Regions from separate parts of the Dehalobacter restrictus DSM 9455 genome, predicted to be linked through region 2. Evidence: riboswitches for the same ligand, from Rfam matches in the RefSeq annotation. Region 2 holds a riboswitch; the other holds the start of a gene.
What was found. Region 2 has a riboswitch for cyclic di-GMP ahead of DEHRE_RS12460 (DUF5667 domain-containing protein). Riboswitches for the same ligand answer to the same signal wherever they lie in the genome.

Region 1: linked by a shared signal. The riboswitch ahead of DEHRE_RS07365 (diguanylate cyclase) and the one ahead of DEHRE_RS12460 (DUF5667 domain-containing protein) in region 2 are both predicted to bind cyclic di-GMP.

The regions. Positions count from the first base shown of each region.
Region 1 is NZ_CP007033.1:1,523,671-1,534,869, reverse strand. Features, by position in the region: gene mutY (A/G-specific adenine glycosylase) at 1-884, shown strand, start outside; gene DEHRE_RS07400 (AEC family transporter) at 940-1,878, shown strand; gene DEHRE_RS07395 (PilZ domain-containing protein) at 2,275-2,997, shown strand; gene DEHRE_RS07390 (helix-turn-helix domain-containing protein) at 2,990-3,538, shown strand; gene DEHRE_RS07385 (AMP-binding protein) at 3,552-5,234, shown strand; gene DEHRE_RS07380 (agmatine deiminase family protein) at 5,418-6,449, shown strand; gene aguB (N-carbamoylputrescine amidase) at 6,680-7,561, shown strand; gene DEHRE_RS07370 (LiaF transmembrane domain-containing protein) at 7,640-8,134, shown strand; cyclic di-GMP riboswitch class I at 8,307-8,392, shown strand; gene DEHRE_RS07365 (diguanylate cyclase) at 8,453-10,126, shown strand; gene DEHRE_RS07360 (IS4 family transposase) at 10,189-11,199, opposite strand, start outside.
Region 2 is NZ_CP007033.1:2,589,431-2,600,629, forward strand. Features, by position in the region: gene DEHRE_RS12435 (efflux RND transporter permease subunit) at 1-904, opposite strand, end outside; gene DEHRE_RS12440 (efflux RND transporter periplasmic adaptor subunit) at 901-2,166, opposite strand; gene DEHRE_RS12445 (hypothetical protein) at 2,455-2,766, shown strand; gene DEHRE_RS12450 (DUF3102 domain-containing protein) at 2,932-3,813, shown strand; partial or broken gene DEHRE_RS12455 (DUF2922 domain-containing protein) at 3,797-3,946, shown strand; gene DEHRE_RS12460 (DUF5667 domain-containing protein) at 4,092-5,426, opposite strand; cyclic di-GMP riboswitch class I at 5,440-5,524, opposite strand; gene DEHRE_RS12465 (ABC transporter permease) at 5,761-7,095, opposite strand; gene DEHRE_RS12470 (ABC transporter ATP-binding protein) at 7,092-7,805, opposite strand; gene DEHRE_RS12475 (efflux RND transporter periplasmic adaptor subunit) at 7,842-8,741, opposite strand; gene istB (IS21-like element helper ATPase IstB) at 8,905-9,654, opposite strand; gene DEHRE_RS12485 (Mu transposase domain-containing protein) at 9,651-10,712, opposite strand; gene DEHRE_RS12490 (hypothetical protein) at 10,942-11,199, opposite strand, start outside.

The DNA of each region.
Region 1 (11,199 bases), 1.1 Mb from region 2:
GGAGGTTCCTGGAACGGTTCCCGGATATTTGCAGCCTGGCTGATGCAGATGAAGAAGACGTTTTAACCTTATGGAAAGGTCTCGGCTACTACCGTCGGGCCAGGAACCTTCATCAGGCTGCCATCACGGTCCGCGACAGGTACGCTGGGAATTTTCCGCGCACTTTTCCGGAAATCCGCGCTTTGCCAGGAATCGGTGACTATACGGCTGGGGCTATTGCAAGTATTGCTTACAATCTGCCTTATCCGGCTGTCGACGGGAATGTACTGCGGGTCGCAACCCGTCTGCTGGGACTTGAAGATGACATCAGCCAGCAAAAAATCCAAAAGCAAATTGCGGAAATCATCGAAGAGATGATTCCCAAGGAAAGGGCAGGGGATTTTACCCAGGCGCTGATGGAACTTGGCGCAATGTGCTGTACACCCAATACTCCCGGTTGCCGGGATTGTCCCTGGCGTACCGTCTGTACGGCCCATCGTACGCACAGGGAGACTGTCCTGCCGGTTAAGAAAAAAGCAAAAAAAGCAACCTGCTTCAATTACTGGACGGCGCTTGTCTGTAACGACGGGGATATTCTAATGGAGTACCGCTGCAATACACAGCTGCTCGGCAACATGTGGGGACTGCCGCTCGTCCAAAAGGAATCTGGTTCTTCTGCGGAAGAACTGTTCCGTCGCGACTGGGAGTTAGATCTCCGATTTATTAAATACTTGGGCAGCGTTCGGCATGTTTTCACACATCAGGTCTGGCAAATGGATGTCATTTTGTTCTCGCTCAAGCCGGACTCGGAGGTAAAATCAGGGCTTGCCTGGATTTCCCGGGAGAAACTGAAGGACCTGCCGATTCCAAAAGCATTTCAAAAAGTACTTCAGCTTATGATATAATAATAAATTGTATAACTTTCGTAAAATTTCAGCTTAAACTATTGGAGAGAGAAAAGTGGAACTACAAGGCGTCTATAATCAACTGGGGATTTTGTTCTTAACGATTTTACTGGGTTATGTCCTGGCCAAAGTGAAGATTATTCCACCGGCAGCGACTCAGGTTTTTTCTAAATTTGTCCTGACAATTGCACTTCCGGCCTTGATCCTGTCCGGGATGAGAGTATCTTTTACTACGGAGAGGCTGCATACGGCACTTTTTGTTTTCTTGCTTACGATACCCTGCTACGGTCTTGCCTTTCTCGTCGGGAAACTGACAGCGAAGATCCTGACCAAAGATCTGACCAGAGAAGCCATCTTTAATTTTGGAATTGTTTTTGCAAATACAGGCTTTTTAGGTTTTCCGATATTTCAGGCGCTCTATGGCAAAGAAGCAATATTTTATGCTGCGATCTACAATATTATGTTTAACTTGTTGTTGTATACGCTTGGCATTAAAATCATGAATGCGAATAAAACCGAACATCCTACAAGGCTAAACCTGAAAAAAATTATTAATCCGGGCGTGGGTGCGAGTATCATCGGGTTCATTTTATTTATCACCGCTGTTCCGCTGCCCGAATTTATGACCGGCACGATCGATGCGATTGGAAATACCTGTGTTCCTCTGTCAATGCTGACCATCGGGGCGACATTAAGTGAACTGCCGCTTCAACGGATGTTCAGTGATATCGGTATTTATATCCTGTCGGTCGTCAGATTGCTTGTGATGCCGTTATTAACCCTGGTTTTGGTCAAATATATCTTTCAGATTGATCAGATGTGGCTAATTGCCATCCCGGTCATCATGGCCGGCATGCCTATTGCAACCAATACGGTTTTAATGGCGATTGAATACAAAAATGATGCACGTCTGGCATCACAGACGGTGCTGATTTCAACCTTGCTTAGCTGTTTATCAATTCCATTGCTGATACTTGTGCTGTCTCATTTTTAACAGCATCCCTTTTACAATGTATAGAATATCCATAATATGGATAAAATGATCCTATAACATGTGAGGGAGGATCGGTATGGGCGACAAAAATCCAAAGAATATTATGAAACAAAAAAGAAAAAACAGAAAAGAAACCCGAAACACTTTATCCGGAAAATAATCTGTAAAACTTGTAACGATAAAACTCAATATTTCTGCATTGTGTTTTTTAGCAATACCAGAGTCTCCAAATCAATGTTTGGACTTTGGTATTTTTTTGTCCGGACTCATCCGTGGCATATTATTCGCAAATTTTTGCGGGTACATTCGTTGTGGTTCTATCCAACATCATGTAAAATGGTATTTATCAGAAAAACGCATTGACATGATTTTCAAACTGTTTCATGAGGTGATTGGATGGAAGACTTTCAGGAAAAGCGGAAGTATTTCCGTGTCGATTTGATCCATGATATTCCAGCCACAGCGAAGATTTCCTCGATTAACAACCGGAAGGTCGAAGTGGAGAAAACATTTCCGATTGCAATCCTGGATTTGAGCACAGGTGGGATATATGCTTTTTTCCCAGTGGATATTCCAGTCAATATTGTCATTATCGATATCATGTTTACGTTTGAAAATGAAGAATTTTCATTTAATGCGCTGATTATTCGCAAGACCCCCAAAGATGACGGCTTTGAATACGGGATGAAATTCCTTTTTCATTCCCAGAAAGATGAAAGCCGGATCACCCGATGTCTGAATCAATATAAAATCAAGCACACCCGCTTTATGAAGATTCAGCTTGATTTACGCAAACAGAAATACATCGGATGCTTTGTCAAGGGCTTGGAGCTGATCGAAGAACCGGCTTATCTGATTACCAGCCGCCGGATCGTTGTCGCCACAAATAAGGCAGCGCAGGACAGCGGTGTCAAACTTGGCGAGCGCTGTTATTCCACGGTCGCCAAACGGCATCATGCCTGCCCATTCTGCCTGCTGGAAGATGCCAAAAAAGCGGATCATCTTCTCGAGACAAATGCCGTTGTGCAGGAACAAAGGTGTAAGGCCCGCTGGCTGTACCTCGAGGATCATTACATGATCCACTATTTCACGCGAAAGGAAGGCTTGAAAGATGAATGAAAAGGTGAGGGATATTGCCGAGAGAATTAAAGGCTTAAGATTACTTACCGGTTGGGCCGAAGAAGAGGCTGCGCGTAAAATCGGACTACCTGTTCAAGAATATCTGAAGTATGAAAAAGGAGAAGATGATATTCCGATCAGTATTCTCTATGAAATTGCCGATTGTTATCAGGTCGATTTAACGGATGTTCTTACCGGTGTCTCGCCCAAACTGCATGATGTCTGCTTCATCAAAAAGGGTAAGGGTCTCAAAGTTGAACGGTATGACCAGTATGATTTTCAGAGTCTGGCTTATCAGTACGTTAACAGAAAAATTGAACCGCTGCTGGTGACCCTGGATGCAGAAAATAGTCCTGAACTTGTTTCCCATCACGGACAGGAATTTAACTTCTGTCTGGAAGGCAAGATGAAAGTCATCATCGGCAGTATGGAATATGTGCTGGACCCGGGAGACTCTCTGTATTTTAATTCCTTGATTCCACATAAAATGCTAGCCCTCGAAAAAAGATCAGCAAAATTTTTAACCGTCATACTTTTATAAAGGATGTGAACAGATGAACCTCGCTTCAAGATATATCGGGAAAACCGATTTTGATTCTTATGAAGATTTTTGTGCGAATTATCAAGTGAAAGTACCTGACAATTTCAATTTTGCGTATGATATCGTCGATGAATATGCCCGTCTGGAACCAGAGCGTCCAGCGCTGGTCTGGTGCGACGACCACGATAATGAACGGATATTTACCTTTGCCGATCTGAAAAAATACTCGGATAAAACGGCGAACATGTTAAGCGAAGCCGGGATCCGTAAAGGCGACAAAGTCATGCTGATCCTGAGAAGGCGTTATGAAGTGTACATAGCGATTCTGGCTCTGGCCAAAATCGGCGCGATCTATATTCCTTCTTCCAATCAGCTTACGCAGAAGGATATTATTTATCGAAATAATGCCGCATCGATTAAAGCGATCATCGCCTATCATGATCCGGTAATTCTCGACCATGTCGAAGCTTCCAGGGAAGAATCATCAACGCTCCAGACGCTGTTTCTGGTCGGTGCTAAGCGTCCCGGCTGGGTTGATTTTGACAGCAGCATGGAGGCTGCTTCCGAAAACTGGGTCCGGCCGACAGGTGCTGACGCGACAACGAATGACGATACAATGATCATCTATTTCACGTCAGGGACCACGAGCATGCCAAAAATGGCCATTCAGAGCTTCACCTATCCGCTTGGTCATATTGTGACGGCTAAATACTGGCAGCGCGTCGTGGACGGCGGGCTGCACCTGACGGTTTCCGATTCCGGCTGGGCTAAATTCGGCTGGGGGAAAATTTACGGCCAGTGGATTTGCGGTGCGGTGCAGTTTGTCTATGATATGGATAAGTTTATCCCGGAAAAGCTTTTGGAAATGATGCAAAAATATAAGCTGTCCACGTTTTGCGCACCTCCGACAATTTATCGTTTTCTGCTTGAACACAATCTCGAAAAATATAATCTGTCCTCGATTGTTCACTGCTCCACAGCCGGAGAACCTTTAAATCCGGATGTCTTTAACCGTTTTAAAAGCATTACCGGCTTAAGCATCTTAAATGGATTTGGCCAGAGCGAGACAACCGTGCTGGTTGCCAACTTTGAATGGCTGGATATCTATCCGGGAGCAATGGGCAAACCGAACCCGGCTTACAAGATCGATGTGGTCGATGAAAACGGAGCTCCATGCCCTCCGGGAGTCGAAGGAGAACTGGTCATCCGCGAGGCTGATTCCAATAAACCTGCCGGATTGTTCTGTGGGTACTACATGGATGAAACTGCTACCCATAAAGTGTGGTATGACGATACATACCACACAGGGGATATGGCCTACTGGGATGAACACGGCTTTTTATGGTTTGTTGGCCGCAATGATGATGTCATCAAGGCGTCCGGCTATAGGATCAGTCCTTTTGAAGTTGAAAGTGCACTAATTGAGCATCCCGCAGTCGTGGAGTGTGCTGTGACCGGCGCGCCGGATGCTGTTAGGGGAACGGTCGTCAAAGCGACTGTTGTGCTGGCCAAAGGCTATACGGCTTCTGAATTGTTAAAAAAAGAGATCCAAAACTATGTCAAAAAGGTGACGGCTCCGTATAAATACCCGAGAATTCTCGAATTTGTCGACGAACTGCCGAAGACGATCGGCGGCAAGATCAAACGCGCCCAGATCCGGCGTGAAGACACGGAAAAGTTTCAAGATAAAGAATAACTTTAACGTATACCCATCAATCATTGAATATTGTCTGATGCACCCCACAATCATCGTGGGGTGATTTTATGCCTTGAAAAGTAGTTGGATTTTCATGTAAAATGAACCATAAATAATCATCATGACAAAAGTAGATTTGAAAGTAATGATGATATATGTTGTTGCTAAAGAAAGGATAAACTGATGTTTCCGAGCGATTTAAAATATAGAATGCCTGCGGAATGGGCCAGACACGAACGTACCTTTATTTCCTGGCCGGTCGGGGCATCAATGTGTCATCCGGAAAATTACGAGGCTGTTTGCGAGGGTTATACCGACATTATTCGAGCTATCGGGGAATTTGAACCCGTCACCGTATTGGTAAACCCCAAAGAACGATTGCTGCTCGAAGGCCGCTTTCGGAACAGGCAGATCGAGCTCCTGCCGTTGGCGCATAATGATGCCTGGCTTCGGGATAACGGGCCGACGTTTATCGTCAATGATCAGGGAGATATAGCCGGCATCAACTGGCACTTCAATGCCTGGGGCGGCAAATATCCGGACTGGGATCTGGACAACCAGGTCGCACCGCAAATATTGAAGCACCTCGGCCTGAAACCGTTTGATGCGCCGCTGATTATGGAAGGCGGCTCGTTGCACGTGGATGGAGAAGGTACACTCTTGACAACGGCCGAATGCCTGCTCAATCCGAACCGCAACCCTGATCTTTCCCGGGAGCAGATTACGGAACTATTGAAGAAATATTTGAGTATCCACAAAGTCATCTGGCTGGGAAAAGGCTTATGTGGAGATGAAACAGACGGACATGTCGACAATATCGCCTGTTTTGCTTCGCCTGGCAAAATCCTGATTCAGGTCTGTGATGACCCTTGCGATCCGAATTATGCGATTACCCGGGAAAACCTTGCGGTGTTAAGCCGAGAAACGGATGCCAGAGGAAGAACCTTTGAAATCATCCCAATACAGCAGCCTCCCGCCGTATTTGCCGACGGTAAACGCCTGACGCTGAGTTATCTGAACTTTTACTTTGTCAACGGCGGAATTATTTTACCTGTATTTGGCGGCCAGGCTGCCGAAACAGATGCCCTGGCTATTCGGACCCTGAGCGGGATCTTTCCAGAAAGACGGATCCGCACCATTAATGGAATGGCAATTATTGGGGAAGGCGGCAATGTTCACTGTACAACCCAGCAGATGCCTGCTGTAAACCATTGAAGGTCAGTGTATGAATTGCCCGACAATATATACCAAAATCTGAAATAAAAATATAAACAAAGAGGAGAACGTAGCAGATACATCTGTTATATGTTGCGCTCTTCTGCGTTGTGGTTTTTTTCTGCATCATGTAAAATAGAAAATGCATACAAATTAACAAAATAGTAGAAACACCTGTAAGATCAGGTTCAGAACACACCGAAATCAGGCATTGGGAAGGAATATTAACGATGAGAAACGTCAAAGTGGCAGCAACCCAGATGCGCTGCACCAGTAACGTTGAAGAAAATATTGCGGGGGCGGAGACACTGGTCAGGGAGGCAGCAGCCCGGGGCGCGCAGATCATCCTATTGCAGGAGTTGTTCGAAACCCCGTATTTTTGTCAGAAAGAAAAATCGGATTTTTACCTTTATGCAGCAGAGCTAGAAGATAATCAAGCAGTCAGACATTTCCGGAAAATTGCCAGAGAGCTGGAGATCGTCCTGCCGATCAGTTTTTATGAGAAGAAAAACTACGCGCGCTATAATACGATTGCCGTGATTGATGCCGATGGTGAGATCCTCGGCAAATACAGAAAGAGTCATATCCCCGACGGGCCGGGCTATGAGGAAAAATTCTATTTTAACCCCGGTGATACAGGCTTTAAAGTCTGGCAAACGCGCTACGCCAAGATTGGAGTCGGCGTCTGTTGGGATCAATGGTACCCGGAAGCTGCCCGCTGCATGACCCTGATGGGGGCGGAGATCCTGTTATATCCGACAGCCATCGGTTCAGAACCGATGGATCAGGCGATCGATTCCAAAGACCATTGGCAGGCCTGCATGCTCGGCCATGCTGCCGCGAACCTGATCCCTGTGGTCGCATCCAACCGGATTGGTGTCGAGGAAGAGGATGATTCCAAAATCACCTTCTATGGTTCTTCTTTCATTGCCGGACCGCAGGGTAATAAGATAGCGGAGGCTGGACGAAACGAAGAAGCGGTTCTAATCGCGGAATTTGATCTGGACCAGCTCGAGGTTCAGCGGCTGGAGTGGGGGATCTTTAGAGACCGCCGGCCTGATCTATATGGAAGGATTTCTTCCTACGACGGGGAACTTTATTTATCAAAATAATCCATTATCTAACACGAATTTGTAGTTCTTAAATCTCGAGTATCTTATTAACCTTTATAAGGTGAGAGGAGGCTCTATATGAACAAAAGCGGCTTATTTTGGGGAATCATTCTAATCCTTACAGGAGGCTTGCTGCTTATAGATAATCTTGGCAACTGGCAAATCTTCAGTATGGAATTTCTTTGGCCGGTATTGATCCTTATTCTCGGGCTTGCTTTTGAATTCAACTATTTCAGTAAGAAAGAAAGCCCCGGATTGCTAGTTCCCGGTGGTATCCTTACCGTTATTGGTCTGTTGTTCATCTTTGAGACTTTTACACACTGGCAATTTTCCGGATATACCTGGCCGGTCTATCCGCTGGCTGTTGCAGTCGGTCTATTTCAACTCTATTTATTTTCCGGACGCCCGCGCGGTCTGCTGGTGCCTGTTTTTATTCTAACCGCTCTAGCGTGCATATCCTTTACTGGGATGTTTGTAACGTCAATTCAGCGCTATATAGATCTAGGCCTGGTGGTCCCGATCCTGCTGATTCTGGCAGGTCTGATCCTGATCATCCAAAGGAAAAAAACATGAACTAAATTTGGAAACCATGTAAGAAGAATCTGATCTGGATGATAATATCTATTGCATAATATTAATCAATAAATGTATGAATAGTCAGACTCTGAATATTCATACATTTATTGATTATTCATACATTTATTGACAGATTTCGTGTATTTTACTATAATTGAGTTAAAATCATATGATCCATTGGCAAACCTGTTGAAAAGCAGGGACGCAAAGCTACGAGTCTAAGTGCTGAAGCATATTGACAGTCGGGTTGCACACAGAAGATGAAAACCGCGGCTGCTTTGGCCGCGATTTTTTTTTCTGAGGAGGGGATTTAATATGACAGCGGATTCCATCGTTGCAGCCAGTATTTCAATTACCCTGGTCTTGTTGATATCTTACGGATTTTTATATTTTTCCGAGAAGAAACATTATTTCTTAGCATGGAGTCTTTCTGTCTTGATGCTCATGATAACCTATCTTTCCAGAACTGCATTGCTGGAAACCGACAGCCCGTCCGTGGTGCTTCAGATTATCAACTATGCCTCTTCGATCGCAGGGTACTGGCTGATATTCAAGGGTACGCTGTTGTTTTTTAGCAGAAGCTACCCGGTGTTTTGGGATATCGGCACGGGCTTTCTGATCGTTGCTTTTATATGTATTGCTGTTCAGGGAATCTCGGCAACCGCTCTTTTACTTCTATCTGTTGTCTGGATCATTGCATTATTATCCAAAGCTGCTATGACATGCTTAAAAGCAAAAACACCACAAGGCCCGATCCGAATAATACTTGGCTATACCTATATTTTTTGGGCCTTGTCGATTTTACTTTATCCGTTGTGCAAATTAATTAACGTTATTTCACCGTCTGTAGGTTATTTAGTTGCCGGTGTTGTTGGTCTGCTTGCTTATCTTAATATGCAGGCCCTGTATTTTCAAAGCATCCGGGAGGAGCTCGAAAGCAAAGAAGCAAATATCAGAAAACTTGTCATTTATGATAAATTAACGGGGGCCTACAGCCGTACCTATTTTGAAAATGTGCTGGAAGATTTCCTTGATAAAACCCTCATGCCTGCAACATTGGCCATGGGGGATTTTAATGGTCTGAAACTGATCAACGACACCTTTGGTCATGAAAAAGGGGATGAATTGCTTGCTGACGGGATCAGAATCATGCAAGAGACGATCGGCACTGAGAATGTGATTATCCGATGGGGCGGGGACGAATTTATCATTATCATGCCTGGTGTGCCGCTTGATCAGGCCGGCGTGTTTTTAAACAATATTAAAAATAATTTAAAAATCTCCCGCCCGCAAACGGTACCAATAGATATCTCGTTTGGCCTGACGGTTTATGAGAACAGGGAACAACCCCTGGCAAAAATGATCAGCCAGGCTGAGGAAAAAATGTATAGCAACAAATTAAATGAAAGCAAGAAATCCCGCCTTGCCATCATCGAGTTCCTGGAAAAACTGCTCTGGGAAAAAGATTATCAGACGGAAGCCCATGTCATGAGGCTGAAAAGTCTGGTCAGTAAATTCGGCAGTCAGATCGGCCTGTCCCCAAGAGAGATCGTCGAATTGGTCCAAGTTGCAATGCTGCATGATATCGGCAAGATCGGTGTTCCGGGGGAAATCTTAAAAAAACAAGGTGACTTGACCCCGGAAGAATGGAGCATTATGAAAAAACATTCCGAAATCGGCTATCGGATCACGCAGTCGTCCAGGGAATTAGCGCATGTCTCAGAAGCCGTTCTCGGTCATCATGAATGGTGGAATGGAAAAGGTTACCCGCAGGGGCTGAAAGAAGATGAAATCCCGCTGTTCTCGAGGATAGTTTCTATTGTTGATTCCTACGATGTGATCACGCATGAAAGGCCCTATAAACGGGCCATGGACCCCTATAGTGCACTTGTTGAAATCAATAAGTGCGCCGGCAAACAATTTGATCCGTATCTGGTTACTGTTTTTAACAAGATTATGCAGGAAGACCTTGTTGTGAATGATAGGTAACTGTAATTAACTCAACTTTCCCACCATTAAATAATGGTTAAAGCCATGATTTTTCTGACACATCAGGTTGCAAACAACAATCGTTCTTTGAAAGACCGTGGAATAGTGCTAAGAAAAGTATCCATAATCATATTGGCTAATTCCTGGCTTATGACAGGAAAATTGCTTAGAACACGCCTGAGAGTGTCGATTAACAATACTAATGCTTGAGAAAGTTTGAGATCTTCCATTTCATCACTGTAATAGTAAAATAGTTCTCCAATTGTCCTATCATCCTGAGTATTTCTGCTTTCAACTGCTAACATAATGTATCTTAGAAATACGATGGATGTTGCGGCTACCTGAGCATCATAGTTTCGTCCTTGGTATTCTTTAGCCAGAGCCAAATACGACTTGCATACTTTGAAGAAAACTTCTATGTCCCAGCGTTTGCCGTAAATACGGACAATTTCTTCTTCAGATAGCTCCAAGTCCGTACTCAGGAGGGCCAGCCAGTTTTTCGATCGTCTGTCCTGAACAAAAACAATTTTCACATCGGTTAAGTCTTGAATATTTTTGGTCTCACGTATTTGAACTGTTATTGAACCGATGATCCCTGTTTTAGCATCAGCAATATCACCTGCCAATTTACGAAGTTCCTGAAGGGGCTGCCATTTTCCGTTATAGTGGTAATGAATTTTCTCTGTAATCTTCAACATGCAAATAACATCGCGCTTTTCTTGTTTGACCCTTAAGATCGTCTTAGGATGGGCAAACCAGCTGTCAAAAAGAACGTACTTAGCTGGAATATGAGCAGCACAGTGGAGAAGATTAATCAAAGCATCGGTTGTACTCCCCATCGCCTCGGTTCTTCTTTTGTAAGCAATCGTTCGCTTATCCAAAGGCTTGGCCGGATTCAAGATCTTCTCCGGTTTCTGGGAACTTAAGAGTGAAAAACCAATAGGCAGAAATGTGTTTCCATCGGACCAGCCCAAAGTCAGCATTCGAAAGCCTTTCACAAATTTATGGGTTGTGTGGTCAAAGACCCGAGTCATCAGTTCAACTTTCTTACTTCGACTTCTGCTGTAAAGAGA
Region 2 (11,199 bases):
CTACATAGGCTCCTTCCGCAACTTGGACTGTATTGGCGTCGGAACGTTTTTGGATCGAAATATTGACACCGGGATTGCCGTTCGCTTTGGAAATGGTTGTCTGCTGATCCGGCTTTAATTCGATATCGGCTAAATCTTTCAGCTGGACATTTCCGCCGGTAGGCAGCGGAATAAGCAGCTGCTCGATCTCAGCTACCGACATGAATTCCCCGGTCGTTTTGACAGTCAGCTCCTGGGTCCCTTTCTTTACCGTACCTCCGGGCAGGTTGACATTCTCCGAAGCCAGGATTCCCTGAAGGTAAGCGAGGCTAATGCCATAACCGGCTAATTTCTCACTTTTTGTCCGGATTTCAATAATATCCTTGGTTCCGCCGGTCACGGACACGGAAGCAACGCCTTCCGCCCTTTCCAGCCTCGGTTGGATTGTATCTTCGGCCAAGGTCTGCAGTTCGGAGAGACTCATCGTCGGTGACGAAATAGAAAGCGTCAGGACCGGGGTTGAATTCATATTGAGTTTCAAGACCATGGGGCTGCTGACGCCATCAGGAAAGTAATCTTTAATCAGGTCAATTTTTTCTCTGAGGTCGAGGGCAACCTGATCCATATCGACTCCATAATTAAACTCCAGAATAACGAGCGAACTGCCTTCCGAAGTGATGGAGCTGATATTTTTGACATTCTGGGCTGTGGAAACAGCCTTTTCGATTGGCTGCGTGACCAGGTTTTCAATTTCCTGAGGGCCTGCTCCGTTATACGATGTACTAACGATTGCATAAGGCAATTCCATTTCGGGCATCAAGTCCAGCGGAATACGCGTAAAGGACACAAATCCGAGAATGATGACAATAAAAACAAGCATCAGAACTGTAACCGGGCGTTTCACCGAGGTTTCAGATATTTTCACTTCTGAACGCCTCCCCCTGTTTGCGCCGAAGCTGCCGTATCCGTCGTTTCCTGAGCAACCTGCTTGCCGTCAACAGTTACGACTTTGATTTCCGTACCATCCTGTACAAAGTTCTGCCCTTTGATAATGACGATGTCCCCTTCCGTCAGTCCGCTGACGATCTCCGTCTCGGTGCCGCTCTCAAGTCCTGTCGTTACTTCCATCTCGGCTGCAGCATTATCTTTGGCAACATACACGACGTCTTTTCCGCCGTGAAAAATCACCGCATCGGTCGGCACAGCCAGGACATTATCTTTGCCGGCAATGTTTAAGGTCACATTGGCAAACATGCCGGGTTTGATCATGCTGTCTTTATTGTCAATGTAGGTTTTTAGCGTATATTTCCCCTGGGCATTGGCTGCGATACTTACACTATCAATAACCCCTTTGACTTTCACTAAAGCTGCAGGCACTTCAATCTGGACAGACTGGCCGCTGTGTACACGGTTGATCTCCTGCTCGCTAATGCTGACCGTTACAAATACTTTGCTCAGGTCCACCACCCTGGCCGGAGAAACGGCACTCGTCACCATTGACCCTATTTTCACATCAAGAGCCGTAAGAATACCGTCGATCGGCGCCTTTACATCCATATCACTCAGGGCTTTCTGCGCTGCGTCATAAGCAGCCTTGGCCTGAGCCAGCTGGCCTTTATACGTTTCCAGAACCGCATCCGAAGCCGCCACAGCAGCCTGATCGAGCTCAGACTTGCTGACCGCACCGATTTCATACAGCTGTTTCATATTCTCATAATTCTTTTTACTGTTTTCATAATTGGCCATATTGGTTTCATAGCCGGCCTGCGCCAGTTGATAGGCCGCTGAAGCCTGGTTATAGCTGGACATCAGATCAGTTTTATCAAGACTGAAGAGTACCTGGCCTTTGCTGACCCGGTCCCCGACCTTGGCATAGACCGCGGTCACTTTGGCCGGGGTGCCGATGACCACAGAAGCTTCTTTATCCGCTTCAACTTTGCCGCTTAAGGTAATCGCAGAGGAGATGCTCTGTTTATGTAAGGTCAACGCTTCCACCGGGACATAATTCTGTCTGTTTTGTTCTGCCGCCTTCTTTTCCGCTGCGGATTGCGCTGCCCCGTAGATTCTTACCCCGATCAGAAGGACAAGCAGGATTACGATCACGGTAATGATCATTTTCTTCTTCCCGGTCGGTTTTTTCAAGTCCGGGCTGCCACCCTGCTCAGACCGTTTCATTTTGAATTTCATTTTTCTACTCCCCCGTAAATCAATATCTTTCTAAGTGTATTCTTTTTAGGACATATTCATGAATGTGATAGCCGTTAAAAACCGACTGGTCAGTCGGCACGTCACCTCTCTTATCTTATCTTCCTTTGTGCCTTGGGTCAATGGGTCCAAGTTAGATATTACCAAATATTTTCTTCCCATAAATGGCAACATTATTTTGTAAATTTTTGGTATTTTATGGTTGTTTTTTCTTTTTTGTATTGCATAATATCTGTTAAAGGATCCATTTTGTTTTGGAGGGAAGCCGCTATGTCCAATGATGAGTTTCAGACTATCGTGCTTCGTGAAATCAGAGAAATGAAGAAAGACATTTCTCAACGATTTGATGGTATTAATCAACGATTCGATGGTATCGACCAACGACTGGATTCCATGGATCAACGACTCTGTAAGGTTGAACATAAACTGGATGTTGTTGTTGAGCAAACAGCCGGACTGATGGAATTTCGGACAGAGACCAATCATAAATTAGACAAGATCTCAGATGACCAAAAATCGATTATCCAGGTACTTGGCGAACATGAAATTTCCATCAGATCCCTGCAGAGAAGGCCCGTATAAAACAAAGTCTCGACAATAAATCATTTTGATATTAAAAATCCTACGGATTCAAAACCCGTGGGATTTATTTATTGTTGCGTCTGTTACGTCACAAAACCAAGCCCTCACCATCCGAAGCCCATCTGCATATGCTGTAATTAGACTCATAATGAAAGGGCGGGCGGCATGGATAATCCGATCACCGAACGCACACCGCTTGTCATAGCGGCTGAAATAAAGATGATAACCTACCAAACTAAAAAAATATTGCTTACCAGCGCCATTGAAATCGGCCGTCATTTGCAGGAAGCCAAGGCCATGCTCAAACACGGGGAATGGATTAAGTGGCTGGAAGAGTCTGTGAACTATTCTCGCCGAACTGCCTCCAGGCTGATAAAGCTCTACGAAGAGTATGGGCCTAGCTTCCCTGAAGGATCCGACAGCTCAAATGGGACACCAGTGTCCCATTTGACTTACATCCAGGCTCTCCTCTTACTGGGTTTACCGGCAGAGGAGCGGGAGGAATTCATCACGCACAATGACGTCGGCAGTATGACGAAACAGGAGCTGCAGCAGGCTCTTAAGGACAGAGATCAGGCCAATCAAGCGAAGGAGCAGGCGCTTCAGGAGAATCAGCTACTTAAAAAAGGGCTGGAGACGATCGACAGCACAATTTCCGAATTAAAAAAGGAGCACGCTAAGGCTGCATCAAGGCCAACGAATCCAGAAAATGTCAATGCAGAAGCGCAATCTGCCAACAATGCCTCCTCTGCCGGTAACGACCCCTCTGCAACGACAGCCCCTTTTACCCATAACCTTAAAACCGAACGCAACTCCGACGCTTATATCAAGTATGTAGAGAAATGCGATGCTTGCTGCAAAACGATCGCCGATACCTTCTTCGATCTGACGACAGCGCTCACCAATCTGGCCCATATCGATCCGAACCTGAAAGAAGAAAAAAGAAAAGGGGCCAACCAGCTGATTGAATACATGGCAGAGACAATTAAAATGTGGCCGCCCCCGAAGAAGCCGCTCAGAGTTAATTCTGGATATTCAGCTGGCTGAAGCCATGAACGTTATGAACTCGCTTATAGCAGGCGGGATATTCCTCACGGCAAACGGTGCCCTTACAGGGGTAAGGGATATAAAGGTCATCGAAACAACAACGGATGACCTTTATGATCCTCCACAAGCATAAGCGGGCAGTACCGGCCTAAAAGATGAAGACCACAAAAACAGACAGCTCAGGCACTTTATTCGCCTGGTGGCTGTCTGTTTTCTTTTTGGGAGGCATTGCATTTTATGCTATTTGAATGATTCTCAGTTATCGAAAATATAAAGTCCTATCTTTTTCCTTGCCCTTTACCGTTATGTCCGTTATTTGAAGAGGTATTCGTGACTGTGTTCTGAATACTTTGAGCATTGACGGTTCCACCACTTTCATCACTTGTGCCATCCACTGTTGTTTCATCCGAAGCAGGCTGGTCATCGGCTATGGCAGTCTGATCGCCAGTAACCGTTACATCCTGATTATCTACAGTCGTTGCATCCTGTTCGTCCCCTGCTTCCAGGCTATCTTCCTGGTCGCTCACGGCTTGGCCCTTATTGGCCTTCTTATATTCTTTTATGTTTTGGGTTTGCTCTTTTAGGACTTCTTTCGTTTCCTTATTCGTCTCTACTTTGATCTTCTGAACATCTTTCCTGAGCTCCTGCATGTCGTTTTTGTACTGTTCAGCCTGTTCGACTTTTTCCAGGGCAACGGCAATGGCAGCCTCGTCACCTGAAGCACGGGCTTCACCCAACTCTGCTTTGGCCGCTGCAAATTGCTGCACCGCATCCCCATAGGCTTTTTTGGCAGCCACATAAGCTTTGATCGCAATGGTGTTTTGAACTTCGGCTTTGATGATATTCTGCATGATCTCAGCCTGATCTTCTGTCAGATTGCCGCTGATTTTTAAGACGACTTTATCTGCATCGCGTTGAACAAGCTCAATGCTGGCAAGCAGATTGCTGATCACCGTATTCTCTTCTATGTCAGTTGCTGCCGTGTCCTCTGCGACTGTTTCATCTGTGGAAGTCGTGACGGTCCCATCATCCGCAGCAGCGTCTGTAGCCGTCGTATCCGTACCTTCAGCTACTTCGTTGTCTTCGATCATCTGCTGTACCTGGAAGTTGGCTTTCTTTATCGTATCCGAGTACGCTTTCAGAGCCTGTTCCATCAAATCCAACTGGTTTTGTTCGGACATGATTTCCGCTTCGGCGAGCCTTTCATTGGCAAACTCAACGAGCAGTTCCGCTTTTCCTTCATCAGAAAAAGTTACAGCAACCTGGACACTTTCAATCATCTGTTCAAGTGAATAGAGCCAGCTGTCCGGCGTTACGCCGGCTTCATCTGCTGTCGAGGCCTGGACGGTGGAATCCGTTATTGTGGAGTCGGTTGTTACTGCATCTGTTGTTGTAGTATCAGTCGTCGTTAAATCGGTTGTTGCCGTGTATGTTGTCGGGTCAGCAGCTGTTGAATCTGTAGCGGGCTCTGTGGGCGTACCAGGAGTACTCGTTGAAACATCCTCGATAACTGTGGTTCCATCCGTGGTTGTTTCAGCAAATACACAGGTTGGAGCGACCGCAATGATTAGAAAAACACAAAGAATTGAAACGAGAATCTTCTTACGGATCATTCTATCTACCCCTTTCGGTAGCCCGGCTGTCATAACCTTTCGGTGTTAGACCCGTGGCTTTGCGTCTCCGTCTTTCGACGGATTTGCCATTATCGTTTTGGCTGAGGCCATTATAGTACAGAATTACTTTGAAAATCAATGTTTTTGGACTTATTCCAGACCAATGGGGTATAAAAAATGAGACTTTCGTCTCATGGTCGGGTAATTATAGAGCAATGCAACTTCATATTCAATAACAGATCGTTTCAAAATGCTGACCAATTTATTATTTATCATGTCAGTTCTTTTCTTAATGAGCTTAGAACAAATCTAAACAGGTTTATTAACGGAACTATTATTCATATCTCAACGCTTCAATGGGATCAAGTTTAGCTGCCTTATTGGCCGGATAGAAACCAAAAAATACGCCGATCGCCATAGAAAATAAAACACTAATAATTGTTACCGGTATGGATATTGTCACAGGAGCCTTTAATACAACAGAGACAATCGTGCCGACCAGGGTGCCAATAATAATGCCGATGCCCCCCCCGATGCCGGAAATGATGACTGCTTCCGTGACAAATTGAAATTGGATGTGAAAGTTTTTGGCACCTAAAGCTTTCCTGGTACCAATCTCTCTTGTTCTCTCGGTGACAGATACCAGCATGATGTTCATTACCCCAATTCCTCCGACGAGTAAAGAAATTCCGGCAATAAACGCAATAGCTAAGGAAATCGTACTAATAACACTTAAAATTGAATTTAACTGCGTCTCCATACTATTTACCCTTGCACCCCATACTGAATTATTTTTATAAAGGTTATCAAAATAAGTCGTCAGCTGGGTTGTAAAAGCCAGTACGTCCGTATCCCCGCTTGCCACTACCGTAATTCGGGAATAGTTCTTCTGGGACGCATCCAGATTTGCTGTGGATATCGGGATATAAAGATTAGTGGACAGATCTTCCTCTGAAGCCGTGCTTACCTGACCCATACTTGATTGTTCATATTTATATACCCCTATAATCGTATACAATTCAATAGAATTGGTCTTATATATTTTTACGTCTTGGGAGAGCGGATCAGTGCCATCCGGAAACATATTTTCCACAAATTTATCGGATACGATTGCAACATTTCGATAATTTCTTACGTCTTTCTCTGATAGGTACCGTCCTTTTAGGATCTCCAAATTATTCGCCAATAAATAATCTGCGTTGGTTCCGGTCATGGTAATATTGGCATAGAGATCTCCATCTTTGGCAGTTGCACTACCAACAGAAGATTCCAACGATACACCTTTTATGTCAGCGGGAAAAGCTTCCTTTATTTGTTCAATCATTTTATCTGAAATCAAATCCGAGTCTTCAGGTTCCGAGGTATTTCCGCTTCCTCTCATTCCCGGAGGTCCTCCAGCTCCAGACGGTGCTCCGCCTGCCGCACCACTAACGGGTCCCAATAAAGACATCGTCCGTTGTTTTTCAGATTTCTCCCTAATTGAAATGGTAATGTTATTTGTCCCAAAAGAAGATAAATTTGAATTGACAGATGCCGTAACGGCATTGCCGATCGTTACAATTGCAATTACAGAAGTGATACCAATAATGATCCCAAGCATTGTTAATAAGGCTCTCATTTTATTTGCTTTTAAAGAGGCAATGGCCAATATGATGTTTTCCAAGATCATAGGTTTGCCTCCTTAACCAATTGTCTATTGCTGCGAGAATTGTCACTGATGATCATTCCATCACTGATTGTTATCAGTCTATCCGTACGCTCCGCTAATTCATGATTGTGTGTGATCAGGACAATCGTCTTATGCTCTTCGCGATGGACTTTTAAAAAAATATCCATGACCAATAATCCTGTTTGCGAGTCCAGCGCACCAGTAGGCTCATCTGCCAAAATAATTGACGGATCATTGGCTAAAGCCCTGGCGATTGCAACCCTTTGTTTTTGTCCTCCGGAAAGCTCATTAGGCATATGCATCATTCTATCCTTCATCCCAACCAGTTCTAATAAAGCCATAGCTCTTTGTTTTCTTTGTTCTTTGCGAATTCCCATATAGAACAAAGGCAATTCTACGTTGTTTAAAGCGTTAATTCTAGGAATTAGGTTAAATGTCTGGAAGACAAATCCAATTTTTTTATTCCGTATTTCAGATAATTGGTTTTGGTTCATATCCTGAATCGGAATTCCCCCAAGCTTGTAAACCCCGGACGTCGGCCGATCTAAAGCACCGATTATATTCATCAACGTGCTCTTGCCGGAACCAGAGGCCCCAACAACTGCTACAAATTCGCCTTTTTTAATATTCAAATTGATGCTTTTTAAAATTGTAAGTTCATTTGGCTTACCAATGTAGTACTTTTTGGTCAGGTCATTTATTTTTATCATGAACACACACCACCCCTATTTCTTCAATTCCCTGCTTCAGTTCGTTTCTGGCCTAGTCGGAGGTGTTCCTGTTCCTGCTGGTGGTGTCTGTTTTCCTGAAGATTGTGATTGATTGTTATTTGCCCGCTGAGCCTTAATTTCCCCAGCTGCAGCTTGATCAGTTCCTATATCAGCTTTTTGCCCTAGTATGACACTTCCTGGATTGGTAACGATCTTCATCCCATCTTGCAAACCTTCTCCGACAATTTCGATATTTGTGTCATTTTCAATTCCGGTTTTAACTGAAACTTGGATAACCGTATTGTCTTTTAGGGTATAAACTGTACTTTGACCATTTTTACCAGTTATCACTGTATCATAAGGAACAGTATATACATTGTCCTTGGAAGTCACGATGATACTTAGAAAGGCATTCATTCCTATTTTCATCAAAGGATCCGGATTTGAAATTTTGACTTTGATTTCAAACTCAACATTAGTTGAACTGGAATCGCTGACCGCTTTCGGCGATATATAAGACAGTGTCCCTTTAAAACTATTATTTCCTGTAACATTGGTCTTGACCTGGACTTCTTGCCCCACCTTAAGCTTGCTGATGTTAAACTCTTTTACTTTTGCTGCAACAAATAAATCTCCTGCATCTTCAATCACAAAGAGTATTCCACTAGGTGCTAAGCCAACTTCAGCATTTGATTCCGTTACAGTACCGCTGGTCGGCGCAACGATATTACAATCCGTCAGCTTCTTCTTTAAATCATTCTGATTTGTTTCAGCCTCATGATAAGTATCCTTAGCATTTTCCAGCGCATTTAAAGAATTGTTCAAATCTAGCAAAGACACAGCACCTTCTTCATAAAGTACTTTATTGTTCTCATAATCAGTTGATTTCGTAGTAATATCCCTCTCTGCTGCCTTTTGTAAACGGTCAATAAAAATACATCATTTTTGGCCATTTAAAATGCAGCACTTGGCCACTATTTTTACATAAATAGATTTATCCTGGTATTAAGTTAGGACCTGCTCCTGTAAAACCGGAAAGAGGGCGTAGCCCGAATGGAGGTTTTACAGGAGCGTCGGCCTTTACCTACCCTTACTGAGATTATTTTTTTAATATTCTTTCCCTGTGGTTAAGCCTGTAACTATCACCGTCCATATCAAATATTTCACATTTGTGCATCAGCCTGTCCAGCATGGCTGCGGTTATTACCGGATCACCCATAAATTCTCCCCATTCTACAAGTCCTTTGTTTGATGTAAGAATGATGGATGTCTGCTGGTACAGCTGGTTTACTACCCCAAACAGCAAGTTTGCCTCATTTCTGTTTACCGGCTGAAATCCAACCTCATCAATGATGACCAATTCGGCGGCATAGAGTCTCTTTAGTTTGTACTTGCCCTTTACGGATATCTCCTGAGTTTTTAAGGCATGGATCAATTGATCCATATGGATGAATATTACTTTGTAGCCAGCATTTACTGCCGCAATTCCCAGCGATACTGCCAAGTGGGTTTTCCCAACGCTGGGCGGGCCTAAAAACATAATGTTAAATGCACTTTCCAGCCAGGTTAGTTCCTGTAACTGTACCATTTGCTTTTTGGTTACACTGGTCTGAAAAGCGAAGTCGAACTCTTCTATGGTTGCCATATAGGGGAATCCTGCGATTTTCAGTCTTTTTTCTCTGGCTTTATCCCATCTGGCCTGGCGTTCTTCAGCAAGCAGCATGTTTAGTGTCTTGAGCGTTGACCAATCTTCCATTTGAGCTTTTTCCATGATTTTTTCCAGGCCCTGGGAGGCTTTCTTTAGCGATAAGACGGACAATTGTTCTTGTACTTCCTGCAGGAGGGTCATTGTGAGTCACCCCCCTTCGTGAACCGGGCATACTCGGATAACGGCCTTTTCTTGGTATTCATGTAGGTTTTTAGTAAAGTGACTTTAGGATTCTGGCTTACTTTCTCTTGTTCTATCTGAAGGTTGGCTTCAAAATATTGAGCAGCATTGCGGAATTCTACTGCAGAAAAAAGACTATGCATCAGGCAATATTCCAGAGCTTTTTTGACTGTTGATTCCGTATGGGTCGAAATTGTTTGTTCCATCAGGTTGAATTGGTCCCTGGCATACCTGGATTTTAAATAACGGATCTGGGTTAGGAAAATACAGGCATCCTCGCTTGAACCCAGCTTTTCAAGAAGATTATCTTGTAAATCGTCAAGTTTCTTAGTGTTATCCCGTTTATGGTTATTGTTTTGTACTAATTGCCCCTTGCTCTTTGAAATCTTATGTTCGGCGATAAGATATCCGTCAAAATCATCCCGGATTTTAAGGCTGTCGCCTTCTATGTCCAGGGTTACTTTCCGGCCTGGTTGGTAGGTTCCAAGAGGCAGCGTATACCGGTTCCCTTTGTAAAATATGGTATTGTTCTTATGCACATCTCTTGTTAGAATGGACTCATAAGATTTTATTGTTTGGGGTACCGGTTTTAGGAATAGTCTTTCTTGCTCAAAGACTTCTGCCGGTACTTTTTTTATTATGGAGTGAATTTTGGCGTTGCCGGTTCTTTCCAGCCATTCGCTAAAACTCTCATTCCACATATCTATCTCTACAAATTGACGGTTCTTGGCAAAACCGTTTTTAAAGTATTTGACGGTTGCTTCAATTCTACCCTTGCTTTCAGGGTCGGCCCCGCGACAGAGATAGACTTCAAATCCGCTGGCTAACCTAAACTGTTCAAATTCTCGGGTGAAGATAATGTCACCATAGTTTTCATCGACTGCCAGTAACCGGTCCTGATCAAAAACAAGTTCTTTTGGCATTCCACTCAGGGCTTCAAAACATTCCTGTAACACGTCCCATTTTCTATTTAGAGTGCTGTATTCGGTGGCCGCTTTTGCTGCATTTCTATTGGCCATTTTTGCTGTATTTTATTATACCGCTAACACCTTTAAAGTCAGCTGGGCTTTATCTAAGTCCGTAGATAGTGATTCCGTATCCAATACTGCCATAATCTGACCTGCTTTCACCTTATCACCAACGTTGACACGAATTTCTTCAACAGGATATGTAACACTGGAACAAACGTTCATTGTTTTGGCACTATAAATTGTCCCTGAGTAAGCGTCAAACCCATTCAGACGTGAGCTACATGAAGTCAGGCTCATCTACTCCAAGAAGATCGCACAGAGCATTGTTAGCCATTATCCTAAAATCATCATCAGATATGGTGTTAGCTTGAGCATATTCGAATACATTATCGACAGTGGTAACGAATTTTCGCGCTAAACGAGAATCCTCCTTTTTCATCTTTGGAAAATGCTCAATAACATAGCCCGAATAATCTATTTCGAAGAGATATCGTGATATCTTTCCATCTGCAAAATCGGAGATAAAGTCTATCAT